One region of the Pseudomonas sp. Leaf127 genome, then DNA from elsewhere that is predicted to be linked to it. Evidence: predicted binding sites of a transcription regulator. Region 1 holds the regulator's gene; each other region holds the start of a gene.

Region 1 (4,520 bases):
CTCGGCCTGGGCGCAGCACTGGGAAGCGCGAGCGCCTGGTCCCTGCCCACAGACCGTGACCAGCCGATTCATATCCAGTCGGACGATGCGCAGCTCGACGACAAGCAGGGTGTTGCCACCTACAAGGGCAATGTCATCATCACCCAGGGCTCGATGAAGATCACCGGCAACACCGTGACCATCACACGCAATGCCCAGGGCGAAGTCGATGTTTTCACCTCGGTCGGCAACCTGGCCTATTACGAGCAGAAGCCTTCGGCGACCAAGCCTATCGTCCAGGCCTATGCCGTGACCATCCAGTACAACGCGGGCCAGGACCGGATCACACTGATCGACAAGGCCAAGGTCATCAACGATGGCAACACCTCCGAAGGCGAAAAGATCGTCTACGACACCGTGCGCCAGATCGTCAGTGCAGGTCGCGCGACCGGCAGCAACGTGACGACGCCACGGCCACGGATCGACATGGTCATCCAGCCGAAAAAGAAAACCGAACCGCAGCAGAAGGCCCAGTAAATGGCAACGCTCAAAGCCCAGCACCTGGCCAAGAGTTACAAGAGTCGCCAGGTCGTACGCGATGTAAGCCTGTCGATCGACAGTGGCCAGATCGTCGGCCTGCTGGGCCCGAACGGTGCCGGCAAGACGACGTGTTTCTACATGATCGTCGGCCTGGTGCAGGCCGACCAGGGGCGCGTACTGATCGATGACCTGGATGTCAGCCACCAGCCGATGCACGGCCGGGCTCGCGCCGGTATTGGCTACCTGCCCCAGGAAGCCTCTATTTTTCGCAAGCTGACCGTGGCCGATAACATCATGGCCATCCTGGAAACCCGCAAGGAGCTCGACGGCGCGGCACGCCGCAAGGAGCTGGAAAACCTCTTGCAGGAGTTTCACATCACCCATATCCGCGACAGCCTGGGCATGAGCCTGTCCGGTGGCGAGCGGCGCCGTGTGGAAATTGCCCGGGCACTGGCCACTGCCCCCAAGTTCATCCTGCTGGACGAGCCCTTTGCCGGTGTCGACCCGATTTCGGTCGGCGATATCAAGCAGATCATTCATCACCTGAAGGCCAAGGGCATTGGCGTACTGATCACCGATCACAACGTCCGTGAAACCCTGGACATCTGCGAAACCGCCTACATCGTCAATGATGGACAGTTGATCGCCGAAGGCGATGCCGAGACCATCCTGGCCAACCAGTTGGTCAAAGAGGTCTACCTCGGACACGAGTTCCGCCTCTAGACCGACCACAATGACCATTGACAGCGGATTATTTGTCGTGGCGCTCTAGGCAAGCGCTTGAATTTCAGGCATATAACTTGCTTATAAAAGGCGGCGCCCAGGCGCCCTGTAGTGGATGGCGCACGCGCGCCGGCGAATGTAAGGTGTTGAGCCACTGCCATGAAACCATCGCTAGTCTTGAGAATGGGCCAGCAGCTGACGATGACACCGCAGCTGCAACAGGCTATCCGCTTACTCCAGTTGTCGACCCTGGACTTGCAGCAGGAAATCCAGGAAGCCCTGGAATCCAACCCCATGCTGGAACGCCAGGAAGAAGGCGACGATTTCGATAATTCCGACCCGATGGCGGACAATATCGAAAACAAGCCGGGCAACGAGCGTGAACACGAGCCCCAGGATTCGACCTATCAGGAATCGTCCGCACCCACCGTGGACAATCTTGAAGAAGGCGAATGGAACGAGCGCATCCCTAACGAACTGCCGGTCGACACGGCCTGGGAAGACATCTACCAGACCAGCGCCAGCAGCCTGCCCAGCAATGATGATGACGAGTGGGACTTCACCACCCGCACCTCTGTCGGTGAAAGCCTGCAGAGCCATCTGCTGTGGCAGCTCAACGTCGCGCCGATGTCCGACACCGACCGCCTCATTGCCGTCACCCTGATCGACTGCATCAACAATCAGGGGTATCTGGAAGAGTCGCTGGAAGAGCTGCTGGAAGCCTTCGATCCCGAACTGGACATCGAACGCGATGAAATCGAAGCCGTGCTGCATCGCATCCAGCAATTCGAACCGGCCGGCGTCGGCGCCCGTACCCTGAGCGAATGCCTGCTGCTGCAACTGCGCCAGATGCATGCCAGTACGCCCTGGCTGAGCGAAGCCCAGCGCCTGGTCACCGACTACATCGATCTGCTGGGCGGGCGCGACTACTCGCAACTGATGCGTCGCATGAAGCTCAAGGAAGATGACCTGCGCCAGGTCATCGAACTGGTCCAGAGCCTCAATCCACGGCCGGGCTCGCAGATCGAGTCCAGCGAGCCGGAATATGTCGTGCCCGATGTCATTGTGCGCAAGGACAGCGAACGCTGGCTGGTCGAACTGAACCAGGAAGCGGTGCCACGCTTGCGGGTCAACCCGCAGTACGCCGGTTTCGTGCGCCGCGCCGACACCAGCGCCGACAACACCTTCATGCGCAATCAGTTGCAGGAAGCCCGCTGGTTCATCAAGAGCCTGCAAAGCCGCAACGAAACACTGATGAAGGTGGCCACCCAGATCGTCGAGCACCAGCGCGGCTTTCTCGAATACGGCGACGAGGCCATGAAGCCACTGGTGTTGCATGACATCGCCGAAGCCGTGGGCATGCATGAATCGACCATTTCCCGGGTCACCACGCAGAAATTCATGCACACGCCGCGTGGCATATACGAACTGAAATACTTCTTTTCCAGCCACGTCAGCACCTCCGAAGGCGGCGAATGCTCGTCCACGGCCATTCGCGCGATTATCAAGAAACTGGTGGCGGCGGAAAATCAGAAAAAGCCATTGAGCGACAGCAAGATCGCTGGTTTACTGGAGGCACAAGGCATTCAAGTCGCCCGTCGCACAGTCGCCAAGTACCGCGAATCCCTCGGGATAGCGCCGTCCAGCGAGCGTAAGCGGCTGATGTAGCGGACGAAGCACCTGCAGGTGGCGTACCAGAGCTCACCGCTGCTTGCAGGCGCAGGCCACAGCGTTCCAGTGGCAGGTCACCGACCTGTCTCTTATGCACTGGCAAAGGGAGAAAGCTGTATGCAAGTCAATATCAGTGGACAACATCTGGAAGTGACCAAACCCCTTCGTGAGTATGTGGAGCTCAAACTCAAGAAGCTCGAAGGGCATTTCGACAAGATCACCAACGTCCAGGTCACGATGACGGTCGAGAAGCTGAAGCAGAAAATCGAAGCCACTTTGCATATTCATGGTGGGGAGGTCGTAGCCAACGCCGAACATGACGACATGTACGCGGCCATCGACCTGCTCACCGACAAGCTCGACAGACAATTGCTCAAGCACAAGGAAAAGCAGCAAAGCATCCTCAAGGGTGCGACAGCGCGCTGACATACCAACCCATGATTCGACTTGAAAACATACTGACCCCCGGCCGTTCCCTGGTGAACGTGCCGGGAGGCAGCAAGAAACGCGTGCTTGAACAGATCGCCAACCTCATCGGGCGTGAAGTACCCGCCCTGGACGCACAAGACGTATTTGAAAAACTGCTGGCCCGCGAAAAACTGGGCTCGACCGGCTTTGGCAATGGCATCGCCATTCCTCACTGCCGCCTGAATGACTGCGTAGAACCGGTCAGTGCGGTTCTGTTGCTCGACAAGGCAGTGGAGTTCGATGCTATCGACGGTGAGCCCGTCGACCTGCTGTTCGTACTGCTGGTACCACAGGCGGCCACGGACGAACATCTCAAGCTGCTGAGCCAGATTGCCGGCATGCTTGATCGCAGCGATGTACGCGACCAGTTGCGCAGCGCGAAAAGCAGTCAGGCGCTTTACGATTTAGTACTGGAAAAACTCAAAGGCCATTGAGCATGCGCATGATCATCGTCAGTGGCCGCTCAGGCTCAGGCAAGAGCACGGCACTCGACGTACTGGAAGACAATGGCTTCTACTGCGTCGATAACCTGCCGGCCGGCCTGTTGCCCGAACTGGCCGAGCGCGCCCTGCTCAACAGCGAGCAGGCCGAGCCGCTGCTGGCCGTGTCGATCGACGCGCGCAATATGCCCAGCCACCTGACCCGATTTCCGCAGATCCTCGACGAAGTCCGTGCCCGGCACATCTCTTGCGACGTGCTGTATCTGGACGCTGACGATGCCACGTTGCTCAAGCGCTTTTCCGAGACCCGTCGTCGTCACCCGTTGAGCAATGCACAGCGCTCGCTGGCCGAGGCCATCCGCGACGAGAGCCAACTGCTGGGGCCGATCATCGACCTGGCCGACCTGAAGATCAACACGACGCACCTGAACCTCTATCAGTTGCGTGACACCTTGAAGCTGCGCCTGTTGAACAAGCCCGAGCCCGGCACGGCCTTTCTCATCGAGTCGTTCGGCTTCAAGCGTGGCATGCCCGTGGACGCCGACCTGGTGTTCGATGTGCGCTGCCTGCCCAACCCGTACTGGAAGCCTGAACTGCGCGACCATTCAGGGCTTGAGCCCATAGTGGCCGAGTACCTGGCAGCGCAGCCTGATGTCGAGGAAATGTTCCAGGACATCTTCACCTACCTCAATAAATGGT
Region 2 (4,520 bases), on a different contig from region 1:
GTCGTTCCACGGCACCACGGAAATGATCACGAACACCGACAGGATATAAAACACGCCGATCCGCCAGATCACCGAGCGCGTGGCGCGGGCAATATTCCTGGCCGGATGGCTGGACTCGGCCGCGGCAATGGTCACGGCCTCAGTGCCGATAAAACTGAACATCACCGTGATGAACGCGCCCACCACAGCGGAATAACCATTGGGCGCAAAGCCGCCATGGTTCTCCATCAATGTGCTCAGGCCACTGACTTCGCGCCCTGGCAACCAGCCCATCAGCACGGCAAAGCCCAGGCTGATAAAGCCGATAATGGCCGCGACCTTGAACAACGCGAACCAGAACTCGAATTCGCCGTACTTGGCGACACTGAACAGGTTGGTCGCCGCCAGCAGAATGATCGACAGCAAGGCAAACAGCCAGGCATCGACCTGCGGAAACCACTGGTTGAGCACATGCCCCGCCGCCAGTGCCTCGATGGGAATCACCAGGACCCAGAACCACCAGTACAACCAACCAATGGTAAACCCCGCCCACGGGCCGATGGCCTGGTCGGCGTAGGTCGAAAACGAACCGGTATCGGGATTGGCCACCGCCATCTCACCGAGCATGCGCATCACCAGCACCACCAGCAAACCGGCACAGGCGTAAGAAAGGATGGTGGCCGGGCCGGCGGCGGCAATGGCATGGCCGGAGCCGACAAACAGACCGGCGCCGATAATGCCGGCAATGGATAACATTGTGACGTGACGCGGCTTGAAACCTTGCGCCAGTTGACCGCTGGAGTCGGGGCTGATCATGGGTCTTGTTCTTCTCTTTCTGACGGTGAGTGCTGTCGAAGCGGCGCACCTTACACGCTGTCGCACGGCTAACACACGCCAGCGAACGCCAATGAAAACGCCCCGCCACCTTACCCCCGGGCCACACCGGACAAATTATCCGAGTGCGGCACAGACAGAAACCAATCACGACACCCACCCGCCCACGAAATGCCACACCCACGTCACTGACACAACGCTACCGCACAACCACACGGACCGCTGTAGGAGCGCGCTCTGCCGGAATGCCGGACCACCGCGACCGGCTGCGCAGCAGTCGTAAATTTTCAGCGTTTCATAAAACTCTATGAACGCTGAGCGCTCAATCGCAGGCAGCAGTCGTAAATTTTCAGCCTCTAATCAATATCCCCAAGCCAACCCCGCCCCCCTCAACAAAAACCAACCCCAAAAAAAATGGCCACAGCTTGCGCCGCGACCAAAAAGGTGAGGAGAAAAGAACAGCTGAAATCAAAACCTGTCAGGCAAACACGAAATACTTGCGCACCGTCTCGACCACTTCCCAAGTGCCTTTCATACCCACTTCAACGATGAACTTGTCACCGGCCTTCAAGTGAATCGGCTCCTGGCCATCCGGGGTGATGATGCAATAGCCTTCCTGGAAATCGCAGTACTCCCACTTCACGTACTCCACGCGCCATTTGCCAGGCGTGCAGATCCACGTGCCCATGATCTTCGAGCCGTCTTCGGAGGTGTAGGCATTGAGGTTGACCGTATGCGGCTCGCCTTCGATGCGCTCCCATTTGCAGGCGTCGACGACGGGTAATGGGGTGGTGTCGCGCAGGACGGTGATGGGTTTTTGAGACATGGGAAGAGTGCCTGGATGAGTGGGGAATGTCATCGCAGGGTATGGGGTTGCGGGATGCGGGGGATGTCTGGGGTCGACGTCGGGTTGCCTGTTAGCGCACGATATGCGGTTACTAAAAAGCCTGCACGTATGCAGGCTTAATAAACGAGAGCAGTAACATATGGAAAGGGAGCAATAACGATCTATCCATGCCCCCAAACATGCAGCTAACTTAGAATGCCGCAGTACAAAGTATCGGTGCAGGAGCATGGGCAGCCAAGCAACCACTGTTTGTCCGGGCCCATGTCAATGCTCCACCGGCAGATGTAGGAGTCAAAATGAGAGTAGATGAAGCACTCGTTGTATCAGTAGGGGTTACTGTGATAACTCCATCTGTAACACCTACACTGGCAACGTTAGTAGTCGCGATTGTATCAGGAATACCATTCGCGTTAAGATCACAGGCAGTGAGAACGCCACCGAAGGTTTGAGCACAAAGGGCCACTGCCGTTTGGTAAGTACTCGCAACAGATATAACTTCAGAGAAGCGAGCCTTCATTGTATAGTTTTGATATTGCGGAATTGCCACCGCCGCCAAAATGCCGACAATCGCCACAACGATCATCAGTTCGATCAAGGTGAAGCCTTTTTGTACGTTCATATATCCATCTCCAAGGCGTCAAATTCAGGGGCCTTAGTAAAGTGTTAGCACAGGTCATGCCAATTCAAAAAGCTTGTCTTTAAGGGGCATAAAATTTTTCTGCTCGCCTCTGAACGTACTGTCTTTCACCAAAACTGCCCTTTTTTGTCACATCCTAAATCCTCATTTGGCAGCACCGCCCGACTACGCTATAACCGACCCACTGTCTGTGTCTGGTGGTTCTATGTCTGATGTCGTCCTTAGCGGCCTTGCCAAGCAATTGGTCGAAGCCGAGCTGTTAACCGAAAAAGCGGCCCAGCAGGCCTATCAACAGGCACGCCGCGACAAGGTCTCGCTGGTCAGCTACCTGGTTCAGAGTCGCCAGGTCAAAAGCCTGACGCTGGCCGAGGTGGCCTCTGATCAGTTCGGTGTCCCTTTTTTCGACCTGAGCAGCCTCGACAAGGAAAGTCAGCCCAAAGGGCTGGTCAGCGAAAAGCTGGTGCGCCAGCACCATGCCCTGCCTTTATGGCGACGTGGCAACAAACTGTTTATCGGTGTTTCGGACCCCACCAATCATCAAGCGGTCACCGACATCCAGTTCAGTACCGGCCTGAATACCGAAGCCATTCTGGTTGAAGATGACAAGCTGAGCGACGCCATCGATAAGTTCTTCGATACCGGCAGCGGAATGGGGGATCTTGCCGATGTCGATCTGGGCCTGGATATCGAGCCGGTCGACAGTGCCAAGGAAACCAGCCTTAGTTCAAAAGGCGATGCCGATGACGCCCCAGTCGTACGTTTCGTCAACAAAATGCTACTTGACGCCATTCGCATGGGCTCTTCGGACTTGCACTTTGAACCCTACGAAAAAGTCTTTCGGGTGCGCTTTCGTACCGATGGCATCCTGCACGAGGCCGCCAAACCGCCGATTCATCTGGCCGGACGCATCGCCGCCCGCCTGAAGGTCATGGCCAGCCTGGATATCTCCGAACGACGCAAGCCACAGGACGGTCGCGTCAAACTGAGAGTCTCGACCAATAAAGCCATCGATTTTCGTATGAATACCTTGCCCACGCTGTGGGGCGAGAAAATCGTGATGCGGATTCTCGACCCGAGCAGTGCGCAGATGGGCATTGATGCCTTGGGTTATGAGCCGGAGCAGAAAGCGCTGTACCTGGAAGCCTTGAAGCAGCCGCAAGGCATGATTCTGGTCACCGGCCCTACCGGCTCAGGCAAGACCGTGTCGCTGTACACCGGCCTGAATATTCTCAATACGGTAGACATCAATATCTCCACCGCCGAAGACCCGGTGGAGATCAACCTGGAAGGCATCAATCAGGTCAACGTCAATCCACGTCAGGGCATGGACTTCACCCAGGCCCTGCGCGCGTTTCTGCGTCAGGACCCTGATGTCATCATGGTCGGTGAGATTCGTGACCTGGAAACAGCCGAGATTGCAATCAAGGCCTCGCAGACCGGCCACTTGGTGTTGTCGACTTTGCACACCAATAGCGCGGCAGAAACCCTGACTCGACTGCACCATATGGGCGTGGCGGCGTTCAATATCGCGACAGCCATCAACCTAATCATTGCCCAGCGCCTGGCACGCAAGCTGTGTCCACATTGCAAGAAGGAAGTCGAAATCCCCAACGAGACCTTGCTCAAGGAAGGCTTTCCCGAAGCGCGTCTTGGCACCTTCAAGCTCTATGCCCCGGTTGGCTGCGATAATTGTAACGGCGGCTACAGAGGCCGCGTCGGTATTTATGAAGTCGTGAAGAAAACACCGCAACTGGAGCGAATCATCATGGAAGAAGGTAACTCCCTGGATATTTCCGAGCAGATGCGCAAGGACGGTTTCAATGACCTGCGCACCTCTGGCTTGATCAAGGCCATGCAAGGCATTACCAGCCTGGAAGAAATCAACCGGGTGACCAAGGATTAAGCATGGCCAACAAGGCAGTCAAAGTCAGTACGTTTACCTGGGAAGGTATTGATCGCAAAGGCACCAAGGTCAGCGGCGAGCTGAATGGCCACAATCCGGCCCTGATCAAGGCACAGCTGCGCAAGCAAGGCATCAACCCGACCAAAGTACGCAAGAAAGCCGTGTCGATTTTCAGCCGGGGCCAGAAAATCAAGCCGCTGGACATTGCCTTCTTTTCCCGGCAAATGGCAACCATGATGAAAGCCGGCGTGCCGTTGCTGCAGTCCTTCGACATCATCAGCGAAGGCGCGGAAAAACCGGCCATGCGCAGCCTGGTCAAT
Region 3 (4,520 bases), on a different contig from region 1:
CTTCAGGGCGTTGGCCCATTCGCATTCATAGCGGTCGACCACCAGTTGCATTTGCGACTCAAGCTCGGCGGCCAGGCCCAGGCTGTCGTCGATGATCACCGCCTTGAGGTAATCCAGGCCGCCTTCGAGCGACTCGCGCCATACCGAGGTGCGTTGCAGTTTGTCGGCGGTGCGGATGTAAAGCATCAGGAAACGGTCGATGTAGCGGATCAGCGTCTCGTCATCCAGGTCGGTGGCGAACAGCTCGGCGTGGCGCGGGCGCATGCCGCCGTTGCCGGAGACGTACAGGTTCCAGCCGTTCTCGGTGGCGATGATGCCCACGTCCTTGCTCTGCGCCTCGGCGCACTCGCGGGTGCAGCCGCTGACCGCGAACTTGAGCTTGTGCGGTGAGCGCAGGCCCTTGTAGCGATCCTCGATGCGCAAGGCCATGGCCACGCTGTCCTGTACGCCATAGCGGCACCAGGTGCTGCCCACGCAGGATTTCACCGTGCGGGTCGACTTGCCGTAGGCATGGCCGGTCTCGAAGCCGGCGGCGATCAGTTCGCTCCAGATGTCCGGCAACTCGTGCAGTTGCGCGCCGAACAGGTCGATGCGCTGGCCGCCGGTGATCTTGGTGTACAGGTCATATTTCTTGGCCACCGCGCCGATGGCGATCAAGCCGTCTGGCGTCACTTCACCGCCGGGAATGCGCGGCACCACCGAGTAGGTGCCGTTCTTCTGCATATTGGCCATGAAGGTGTCATTGGTGTCCTGCAACGGGATCAGCAACGGGTCGGTGATCGGCCGGTTCCAGCACGACGCCAGGATCGAACCCACCGCCGGCTTGCAGATGTCGCAGCCCTGTTCGCCCTTGCCATGGTGATGCAGCAGTTCGTCGAAGCTTTCGATGTTCTCGACCCGCACGATCGAATACAGCTCCTGGCGGGTGTAGGCGAAGTGCTCGCACAGGCTCTTGTCGACGCTCACCCCACGGGCGATCAGTTCATGTTCGAACACCTGCTTGAGCAGGGCCGCGCAGCCGCCGCATCCGGTGGCCGCCTTGGTGCAGGCCTTGATACCGGCCAGGTCCGTGCAGCCGCCGTCGATGGCCGCGCAGATCGAGCCCTTGCTGACGTTATGGCACGAGCAGATGGTTGCCGTGGCCGGCAGGGCATCGGCGCCCAGCGCCGGAGCGCCATCACTGTGCGGCAGGATCAGGCTGGCCGGGTCGGCGGGCAGGGCGATGCCGTTCTGGGCATATTGCAGCAGGGTGTCGTAGTAGCTATTGTCACCCACCAGCACCGCGCCCAGCACCTGCTTGCCATCGGCCGAAACGACAAGACGACGGTAGCTGGCAGTGGCTTCGTCGATGTAGCGGTAGCTGACCGCGCCAGCCAGGGCGCCGTGGGCGTCGCCGATGGAGCCGACATCCACGCCCAGCAGCTTGAGCTTGGTCGACATGTCAGCGCCGAAGAACGACTCGGCATCCTGTTCGCATAATTGCGCCGCCACGCTGCGGGCCATCTGGTAGCCGGGTGCGACCAGGCCGAACATGCTGCCATTCCAGGCCGCACACTCACCGATGGCGAAGATATCGGCATCGCTGGTGAGACAGTGTTCATTGATGTTGACCCCGCCACGCGGGCCCAGCTCCAGCTCGCACTGGCGCGCCAGGGCGTCTTGCGGGCGAATGCCGGCAGAGAAGACGATCAGGTCGGTTTCCAGGAATTCGTCGCCGGCAAAGTTCATGCGGTAACGGTATTCGCTGCCGGCGCTGATCGACTGAGTGGCGCGCGACAGGTGCACGCCGACGCCCAGGGCTTCGATACGGGCCTTGAGGGCTGCGCCGCCGAGTTCATCGAGCTGCACCGGCATCAGGCGTGGGGCGAACTCCACCACATGGGCTTCCAGCCCCAGGGACTTGAGCGCATTGGCCGCTTCCAGGCCCAGCAGGCCGCCGCCGACCACCACGCCACGGCGCGCCTTGGCGGCGGCAGCGCGGATGGTGTCCAGGTCGGCCAGGGTGCGGTACACCAGGCGCGAGTCGCCCTCGGCGCCTTCGATGGGCGGCACGAACGGGTAGGAACCGGTGGCCAGCACCAGCTTGTCGTAGGCAAAGCTGCCGTGGGCGGTGATGACTTCGCGACGGCTGCGGTCGATCTCCAGCACCGGCACGCCCAGGTGCAGGCTCAGGCCGGGCTGCTCGTAGAGCGCTGCGGCACTCATGGCCAGGGATTCGGCATCGCGGCCGCCAAAGTATTCCGACAAGTGCACGCGGTCATAGGCCCGCTGCGCTTCTTCGCCGAAGACATGGATGCGATAGCGTTCAAGTGCGCCGCCCGCAATCAACTGCTCGACGCAATGATGACCGACCATGCCATTGCCGATGACGATCAGTGTTTTTACATCGTTGTGAGTCAAGACTGTGGAGTTCATAGCACGTCCCGGCCTAGGCCAATCAGGTTTTGTGAAGCAAAAAAAAGGCGCCCGGAACCTTTCGGTTCCAGGCGCCTTTGCCTGTTCTGGTTATAGGGTGTCATCGGGGCGTCGTTGCCGGATGCACCTGGTGCCCTTTGACCTCTGCCGGCACATGCCTGGGCAAGAGTGGCGATCAGCGTCGATCGGCCGGGGCAGCCCGGCCACACGAAGGGCGGGGTTGGCAACAGCAATGCAGAGCTTGTGCCAGCTTGCGCAAAGCCTTGTAAACCGGGCATTTGCAGGTTTTGGTCAAGGTTTCAGGTTGATGCAAGGTTGCCTTTAAATGGTGCGCAACGGTCCATAAGGCTGTAAATCTGTGCATGAACAGGTCTATTAATCTTGTGTTTCAGACTGGTGAACTCAATCAATGCCCGAATCGATCCCGCAGATTAACCCTGCACGTCCCGCGGACATCGCCGCGATTCTTGCGTTCGTGATGCACGCCCGGGCGCAGATCTTTCCCATGCTCGACCCCGATGCACTGCCCGCCGACCTGGCCGGTTTCGAGCAGGTCTACCTCAATGATGCCGATGGCCATTTCCTGATTGCCAAAGTGCACGGGCAGATTGTCGCCGCCATCGGCTACCTGCCGTACGATCATCGTTTTGCGCAGCTCGATTACCAGGGCCGCAAGACCGTGGAAATCGTGCGCCTGTTCGTCGACCCTGCGTGGCGCAGCGCCGGGCTGGCCGGCCGGCTGTTTGAGGTCATCTGCGAGCAGGCGCGGGCCGATGCGGTCGACGTGCTGTACCTGCACACTCACCCGTTTCTGCCGGGCGCCATTCGCTTCTGGGAAAAGCACGGTTTTGTAACCGTGGACGTCGAAAGCGACCCGGTGTGGCAGACCACCCATATGGAGAAAGTGCTGGATGAACAGTGAACTGCAACACGAGCGCTGGCAGCGTCTATGGACGGCATTGGGCGCGCCACCGGCACCTGAGCGTTTCGAGCAACTGTGTACGCTGTACGCTGAGCCGGGTCGGCATTACCACAACGCCACGCATATCCTGGCCTGCCTGCAAGGCTTCGATGAACTGCGCGACCTGGCCGAAGCGCCGCTGCAAGTGGAATTGGCCATCTGGTACCACGACGCGATCTACGACCCGAGCCGCCAGGACAACGAAGCGCGCAGCGCCGATCTGGCAGGCGAGGTGCTGGCCTGCGCAGGACTCGATCACTGCCGCCAGGCAGTGATCGACCTGATCATGGCCACTGATCACCGGCAGCCGGCCAGCACCCATGATCAGCGGCTGCTGGTGGACATCGACCTGTCGATCCTGGGCGCCGACGCGTCGGCTTACCGGACCTACACCGAAGCGGTGCGGCGTGAATACGGGCGTTTTCCAGACGCGCTTTACCGCCCCGGCCGAGCTGCAGTGTTGAAGAAATTTCTCGAACGTCCGGTGATCTTCACCACCGAGCCGGGCAGGGCGCGCTGGGAGGCCCCGGCGCGGCGCAATATCGAAGCCGAGATTCGTGAACTTGAAGCGTAGGGCCGAGGCCTTTTCGCGACCGTTGGTCGCTCCTACGTAAAATCGCGGTAGCGCGCACATAACTTCGTAGGAGCGACCATCGGTCGCAAAGGCTGCACACCTGTTGCGTCACTGCGACCGCCATCGCTGGCAAGCGGGCACGGGCAAGCGGGCACCGGCAAGCCGCCTCCCACGGGGCTGAGATGCGTGCTTGCCGGCACCGATGAGTCCGTAGGAGCGACCACCGGTCGCGAAGGCTGGCTACATCAATGCGGGGCGTGGCGCTTGACGGTCTTGAGCAGGTCTTCAGGGCTGATATGCCCGACGATCCCGGCCTTGTCACTGCCCGGCAGCGGCAGGTCGAGGATATGGCCCTTCATCTTGCCCACCACATGCATCTCGCATGGCTTGCAATCGAAGGTCAGGGTCAGCACTTCATCGCCATGCACCAGTTGCATCGGGGCCACCTTGGTGCGTACGCCGGTCACGCCCTTGGCCTGCTTGGGGCACAGGTTGAACGAGAAGCGCAGGCAATGCTTGGTGATCATCACCGGCACGTCACCGGTTTCTTCGTGGGCCTCGTAGGCCGCA

Evidence for each region. Region 1 encodes sigma-54, which starts transcription at its own class of promoters, with help from an activator protein. Its sites were predicted from a motif close to ANTGGCATNNANNTTGCTNT; they were not measured.
Region 2: the regulator sigma-54 is predicted to act here: its motif matches at 2,324-2,343, upstream of ASF84_RS28860 (pilin).
Region 3: the regulator sigma-54 is predicted to act here: its motif matches at 2,647-2,666, upstream of nirB (nitrite reductase large subunit NirB).

Annotation. Positions count from the first base shown of each region.
Region 1 covers NZ_LMOA01000001.1:115,086-119,605, reverse strand. Annotated here, with positions in the region: gene lptA (lipopolysaccharide transport periplasmic protein LptA) at 1-516, shown strand, start outside; gene lptB (LPS export ABC transporter ATP-binding protein) at 517-1,242, shown strand; gene ASF84_RS00495 (RNA polymerase factor sigma-54) at 1,402-2,910, shown strand; gene hpf (ribosome hibernation-promoting factor, HPF/YfiA family) at 3,031-3,339, shown strand; gene ptsN (PTS IIA-like nitrogen regulatory protein PtsN) at 3,351-3,815, shown strand; gene rapZ (RNase adapter RapZ) at 3,818-4,520, shown strand, end outside.
Region 2 covers NZ_LMOA01000025.1:211,371-215,890, reverse strand. Annotated here, with positions in the region: gene ASF84_RS27095 (amino acid permease) at 1-795, opposite strand, end outside; gene ASF84_RS27090 (cupin domain-containing protein) at 1,292-1,639, opposite strand; gene ASF84_RS28860 (pilin) at 1,851-2,279, opposite strand; gene pilB (type IV-A pilus assembly ATPase PilB) at 2,503-4,200, shown strand; gene ASF84_RS27080 (type II secretion system F family protein) at 4,203-4,520, shown strand, end outside.
Region 3 covers NZ_LMOA01000012.1:122,040-126,559, forward strand. Annotated here, with positions in the region: gene nirB (nitrite reductase large subunit NirB) at 1-2,415, opposite strand, end outside; gene ASF84_RS08390 (GNAT family N-acetyltransferase) at 2,825-3,337, shown strand; gene ASF84_RS08395 (HD domain-containing protein) at 3,327-3,950, shown strand; gene ASF84_RS08400 (peptidase U32 family protein) at 4,196-4,520, opposite strand, start outside.